3 regions of the Pelagibaculum spongiae genome follow, and region 2 is predicted to be linked to each of the others. Evidence: riboswitches for the same ligand, from Rfam matches in the RefSeq annotation. Region 2 holds a riboswitch; each other region holds the start of a gene.
What was found. A riboswitch is a leader RNA that binds a small molecule or an ion and turns the genes downstream of it on or off. The one in region 2 is predicted to bind thiamine pyrophosphate.
Positions count from the first base shown of each region.

Region 1 (2,270 bases), on a different contig from region 2:
GCGACTGTTTTGCACCGTCAGTGCAGTTGCAATACCGGCACAATGGCCACCTTGAGCTGCGATCGATTCAATGTCGGCAGATAAACCTGCACCACCGGATGGATCGAGACCTGACAAACATAACACCACCGGTTGTTGGCTTACCGGCTGGCCTTTTGTTGGCTGGTTCATTGTGGCGTGTTAGCTCCTGTTAAATTTAAACTGTGGTTCGTCGTAGGTTTGATAAGCCTGAGGCGCAATCAGACATTGTGCGATGCAGTAAAAAGTGTCTGATTTCGTTAACACTCATCAAACCTACAGCAGACGTTTTAAAAAGGTCGAACCACTACCAGAATGACCACGCCAAGTAAGATCAGCACTGGAAATTCGTTAAACCAACGATAAAACACATGGCTTTTGTGATTGTCGTCGGTGGCAAAACGGCGCATTAATTTGCCGCAGTATATGTGGTAGCCAATGAGTATCGCGACCAGTGTCAGCTTTACGTGCATCCAGCCCATGCTTTTATAAAACTCCCAATTGGGAATTAACATCGCCAGACCAAGAATCACCGTCACCATCATCGAGGGGTTCATAATGCCGCGATATAGTTTTCGTTCCATGATATGAAACCGATCTTTACCTGCCTGATCTTCAGTTGATGCGTGATAAACAAACAAACGCGGCAAATAGAACAGTCCAGCAAACCAGCAGACCATCGCGATAATATGAAAAGCTTTTATCCAAAGCATTGGAGACATCACTGTTAGGGGAATCTGCCGATACTCTAATCAAACTCTTCTTTAAACGCACCTGTCTGTTGTATTCGCCCTGAAGTTCAGATGGTTATCTATCGGCTGGCTTAAGTCGTTTTATCGGTTTGAACTAGGTTGTCTGGTGATCTCTTGTTAAGCTCCCGCTCAGCCAGGGGGTGGTTATGAATCTGTTAAAAGATTTTGCCTGAGATGCGCATTTTGCCGAACCCCTAGAACCTGATCCGGTTAGTACCGGCGTAGGAATCGGCTGGAATCGTCTGAAGCAACATGTACATTACGACTCCTCCCATTTTAATGGGCTTGCTTGCAAGCTCCTGCGCAGTCGCCGGGTCTTTCTCTTAATTTTTAAGGAAGACCCAATGAAAACAAATCAATACCATCGATATTTTGCTGGCAAACCGTTAGCGCTAGCAGTTTCTCTTTCAATCTTTGCATCGCCAACGCTGGTTGCTGCGCAAGATTCGACGGCTGAAGTCTTGCCGACGATTCAAGTACAAGCCGATTTCCGCCATACCGATATTGACCAGTTAGCAGAAGCAATTTCGGTAGTGAATGCCCAGCAAATTGAAGCGCGTTCGGCGGATCATCTAGAAGCTATTTTAAGTTTCGCCCCTAATGTGAATTTTGCCGGTGGTAGTTCGCGTGCGCGTTATTTCCAGATTCGAGGAATAGGTGAGCGCAGCCAGTTTGTTGAGCCGGTGAACCCGTCGGTGGGTTTGCAAATTGACGGTATCGACATGACTGGGTTAGGCGGGGCGGCAACGCTGTTTGATGTTCAACAGGTTGAAATTTTGCGTGGCCCACAGGGCACACGTTTTGGTGCCAATGCACTGGCAGGTTTTATTAATGTCGATTCCAAGGCGCCTACGAAGGAAACCGAAGGTTATATCAAAGCCAAGTTGGGCAATTACGATAGCTGGGGTATTGGTGGTGCGGTTTCTGGCAGCTTAGCTGACAATCTTCAGGCGCGAGTTGCTTGGAATCAGACCGCCAGCGACGGCTTTATCGAAAATGTTCGCGTCAACCGAGATGATACAAACAATATTGATGAGCAAGTGCTGCGTGCCAAATTGAGTTGGCAACCGGCGGCTGATCATAATGTTGATATCACATTGCTACGTGCTGATATTGATAATGGTTATGATGCATTTACCTTGGATTATGACAAACAAGAAGCGCGTCAAACCGATTCTGACCAACCTGGTCATGATCGACAGAAAACCAATGCCGCCAGCATTCGCTGGGATGGCAAAGTAAATACTGTGGTTAATATTCAGCTGGATCTCTCTGGTAGCAATAACAAGATTGATTACGGGTTTGATGAAGACTGGTCTTTTGATGGTTTGCATCCGCTGGGGTACAACTATTTTGACCAGTATTTAAGAGAATTTAATCGAAATACAGTTGATTTACGTTTGCTGTCAGGTGCCGATGGTGCGATTTTCAATCAGACAACTGACTGGGTTTTTGGTGTTTATCATGCCAACCGTGATGAAAAATTGACTAGAAATCGAA
Region 1 is NZ_QDDL01000006.1:242,674-244,943, forward strand. It holds gene thiD (bifunctional hydroxymethylpyrimidine kinase/phosphomethylpyrimidine kinase) at 1-171, opposite strand, end outside; gene hemJ (protoporphyrinogen oxidase HemJ) at 309-731, opposite strand; TPP riboswitch at 897-1,016, shown strand; gene DC094_RS15265 (TonB-dependent receptor) at 1,115-2,270, shown strand, end outside.
Region 1: it holds a riboswitch for thiamine pyrophosphate, as region 2 does, so the genes downstream of both, DC094_RS15265 (TonB-dependent receptor) here and thiB (thiamine ABC transporter substrate binding subunit) in region 2, are expected to answer to the same signal.

Region 2 (2,270 bases):
AGAATGCTGTGAAAGTAGCTATCAGATAATAGCTGCCAATCGGGGCCGCCTTCTGAAAATCCGATTAACCCGTAAAAAGATAATAAAGTAATCAGGCTGATTAGCAGATAAGCCAACCAGCCGGATAGATCGCTAAAGCGAGTAAGAAGTTCTTTAATCAAAAGCACTTGCTGTTATCTCTTACTTAGCCGCAGCGCTGCGCCACTCTCGTAACCAACTTTTACGATTGTCAGCTACTTGTTGAGAACTAAAACCAATCCGCTGGGGTTGAATCAAATCATCAAATGCTTTTGGCAGCTCAACACCATCAACAACAGGCTGCATCCAATTGGTTACTGGTATGATTTTTTGCGCTTCAACTGAGGTTAAAAAGGCCAAGAATTGCTGGGCTAGCTTTTTATTTTTAGTCGCTTTGGTAATCGCAGCGACTTCAACCTGTGCGATATGACCTTCAGAAAAAGGCGCGGCTTTGTATTGTGATTTGTTTTCTGCAACTAAGTGATAAGCAGGCGAGGTGTTATAACTTAAAACGTAATCCGAACCACCTTCCAAGAACATACTGTAAGCTTCCCACCAACCTTTGGTGACTGTCACTGTATGACCTGCCAACTGCTTCCAAGCTTGTGCAGATTGATCGCCGTATACTTTTTTAATCCACAGCAATAACCCTTGGCCTGGCGTACTGGTTCGTGGGTCTTGGTAGATGACTGAAGCGTTGGAATTAATTAATTCTTTTAGTGAAGTGACTGGCTGTTTGATTTTACTGCTGTCATAAATAAATGAGAAATAGCCGTAGTCGTATGGAACAAACGCAGTGTCATTCCAATTTAATTCTGCTTTTAAACCAGACAATTGCAATTGATGATCTTGAACCATACCGGCAGAGCGAACCACTTCTAGCAATGCATCGTCAACACCAAGAATGACATCGGCTTTAGTGCGTTGCTTTTCAATTCGCAAGCGGTTAACAATGCTGACACCATCTTCTTCAGCAATAAATTCAATATCGCAGTCGCACTGCTTTTCGAATATTTTTTCTAACTGCGGGCCTGCCCCCCATTCAGAAACAAAAGAATCATAGGTATAGATCGTCAGATCAGCAGCTCTCGCTTGATTGGTCAGACTTACCGTACAGATTAAGAAAATCACAACAGACAACAGGTTTTTCATAGACATCTCTCAAGCATTTCAATAAGTTGGCGTATGATGAGTCGCTGAAAGACAAACCTCATTCCCTACGCCAGTACTAACTGGATCAGGTTCAACGGGTGACTCTCAGCCGGGCAACTATTTATTACGATCAGATTTACTAGATCAAAATAGTGCCGGCACCCCGATAAGTTGTAGCTATGATAACACAGGCTTTTAACCCAACATAAAACCAGCGCCGCCAACCGTTCTGTAACAGCTACTCATAAAAAACCCCGGCCAAATGACCAGGGTTTTGCTAACTAATAGCTGCTCTAATTCTGGGCCAGCTGAAATTAGCCTTCGTCAGAACACAACTCTGAATAAGCATCAGCATCAAGTAAATTATCTGGCTCACCATCCGGCATAATACGGAAAATCCAGCCATCACCATATGGATCTGAGTTAATCAGCTCTGGAGTATCTTCCAGCTCTGAGTTAATTGCCGTAATCGTGCCCTTGATTGGTGAATATACGTCGGAAGCAGCCTTCACTGACTCAACAACACCCGCATCATTTCCCTGCTCAAATTCAGAACCGACTTCAGGTAACTCAACAAACACCACATCGCCTAGCAAGCTTTGCGCATGCTCAGTTACACCAACGGTGTACTCGCCGTTTTCTTCTACACGCAGCCATTCATGACTATCAACGTATTTCAAATCTACTGGGATATAACTCATTAATCCATCCTCTCATCAAGAGTTTGACTTACCTGTAATCTAGTTGAGATTTTACACAATGAGCCGGATAACACAAAACAATAGTGAACAAACCGCGATTGAAGATGATTGTTTTAATTGATGAATAACTGCTTTGCTAGTTGCTAGCTAGTCAAGAAACCAGCAGATAACTTTTAGGCTATTTTTGAGTTTTAACCGTGGCCATTGCTTCAACCAGCCTTTACTGAAGAGACAAAAACTTCAATTGGCCACTTATGATTCCAAGTTAACTTACCTCGAAATAAAGAGTCTCTACAAGATACTAACTGGGGAAATTCTGTGAAAAAAAGATTATTAATGTTTTTAATCTAAGATTATCTGATGCAATTAACACCTGCGTATTTAGTAATACAATAAATA
Region 2 is NZ_QDDL01000001.1:1,065,251-1,067,520, forward strand. It holds gene DC094_RS04530 (ABC transporter permease subunit) at 1-161, opposite strand, end outside; gene thiB (thiamine ABC transporter substrate binding subunit) at 181-1,170, opposite strand; TPP riboswitch at 1,216-1,346, opposite strand; gene gcvH (glycine cleavage system protein GcvH) at 1,485-1,871, opposite strand.

Region 3 (2,270 bases), on a different contig from region 2:
AGCAAAACGCTAGCCAAACTGGCAAATCATATCGCCAAACGCCACAGTCAAAGTGGCTGTGCCAGTTTACTTACACAACATCAAAGGAACCTTTGGCTGCCGCAATTACCGATTGGCGAGGTGTGGGGGATTGGTCATCGATTACGAGAAAAACTGCAAGGCTATGGCTTTGAATCCGTTGCTGACCTGGCGAACGCCGATCATTTATGGATTCGGAAAAAATTCTCTGTCACTTTAGAAAAAACAGTGCGGGAATTACAAGGGCAAGCCTGTCTAGAGATGGAGCCACAGATTGAATCACGCAAACAAATCATCAGTTCTCGCTCTTTTTGCAAACGATTAACGGAGCTGGCTGATTTACAACAAGCGATCACCCAATATACCTGTCGCGCTGCAGAAAAATTGCGACAACAAAACAGCTGCTGTGGCGAGATAGGGGTGCATTTAACTACTGGGAAAAACTGCGATAAACCTTACACTGCAGCCAAATCTATTCGTTTAAATAAACCAATTAATGACAGCCGGATTTTATCCGAACACGCACAAGCATTAATTCATGAGTTGTTTGCACCTGGCTATCAATATCAAAAAGCCAGCGTCTGGTTGTCTGATATAGACCCGGCAAGTAAAAACCAACTGCAATTATTAGAAACCTCGGCAGACTATCGAATGCACAACAGCCAGCAATTGATGAAAACCCTTGATGAAATTAACCAGCGCTTTGGCCGCGGCAGCTTAAAATTAGCAGCAGAAAGTTTGCAGCCTAAATGGGCGATGAAACGAGACTTCTGTTCGCCAGCTTATACAACCAACTGGCAACAACTACCCAAAGCTAATGCCAACTAATCACTTAAAAACTCAACTATCTAAGTAGTCGTAACTAAAAATGAAACTCACGAAATTGCTCTCCGGTGAATAACGGTCAACGACCTTCAATCCTTTGTTGAAAACTTCCATTGACAGCTTTTGACTCCACGAAATAGCATAGCGCTGAAGTTAGTCGGGGGGCCGTAAGGCTGAGATCAGCAAAAAGATGCTGAGACCCGTAGAACCTGATCCGGTTAATACTGGCGTAGGGAACTAGCAGAGATCTATTTGAATATGCTCAAATAGCTTACAGGGTCTAGCGTACCAGCCTCTACAAGCGTCGCTCCATTTCAAATACCTCGCCAGTCCCTTTGCCTTATTAGCCAATAAAGCAAAGGAAGTTCCATGATTCAGCCAACCACCTCGCGACACCCGACACCCGACCAATCAAAAAAAACCGAACATAAAACGCCGATCATCTTGACAATTGCCGGTTCAGATAGCGGCGGCGGTGCAGGTATTCAGGCTGATATCAAAGCGATCTCTGCAACTGGCAGCTATGCCTGCTCGGTAATTACTGCACTAACGGCACAAAATACCTTAGCGGTTAAGGGAATACTTCCTATCTCTGCTGATTTCATTCAGCAACAACTCACCGCGGTCTTCGATGATTTAAATATTCAGGCAATAAAAATTGGCATGTTGGCTGAAGCGAAAATCATTCAGACTATTGCCAGTTTTTTAGAGCAGTACCCCACAATCCCAATAGTGCTCGATCCAGTAATGGTCGCAACCAGCGGCGATTTATTGCTCGAACAATCGGCAATTCATAACTTAAAACAACGACTGGTTCCTCTGGCGAGTATTATTACGCCAAATTTACCCGAAGCCGCAGCGCTCACCGACCAAGCTGTGCCACAAAACCAACAACAAATGTTGAACTTAATCAATCAACTACGTCAGCTCGACGCCCAAGCTATTCTATTAAAAGGCGGCCATCTACAATCAGATAGCACCAGTAATGATTTGTTAATTATCAATCAAAAAATCATTCAGTTATCAAGCCCTAGAATTGAAACCGAAAATACCCATGGCACGGGCTGTTCGCTATCTGCTGCAATTGCATCATTCATCGCTCAGGGGCAACTCCTACAACAAGCCGTTCACTCAGCTAAAGCCTGGCTAACCGGTGCTTTAGCTCATGCCGATCAATTACACATTGGCCAAGGACATGGCCCAGTTCATCATTTTTATCAGCAGCATAACCAAAAACAACTTCCATTGGATCTTTCTTCAGTCGCAATAAAACAACTGGATTTATAGGCCATGCTCAGCGAAATTACGCCAGCCGTTGGGCTGCAACTGGTAGGACTTGGATTGAAGTTCAATCCAGAGCAACCCGCTGTATTTGAAAACCTAAATATTACTTTTCCTGCGGCAAAATGGAGCTGTTTACTCGGTGC
Region 3 is NZ_QDDL01000004.1:390,775-393,044, forward strand. It holds gene DC094_RS12215 (Y-family DNA polymerase) at 1-846, shown strand, start outside; TPP riboswitch at 992-1,096, shown strand; gene thiD (bifunctional hydroxymethylpyrimidine kinase/phosphomethylpyrimidine kinase) at 1,213-2,130, shown strand; gene DC094_RS12225 (ATP-binding cassette domain-containing protein) at 2,134-2,270, shown strand, end outside.
Region 3: it holds a riboswitch for thiamine pyrophosphate, as region 2 does, so the genes downstream of both, thiD (bifunctional hydroxymethylpyrimidine kinase/phosphomethylpyrimidine kinase) here and thiB (thiamine ABC transporter substrate binding subunit) in region 2, are expected to answer to the same signal.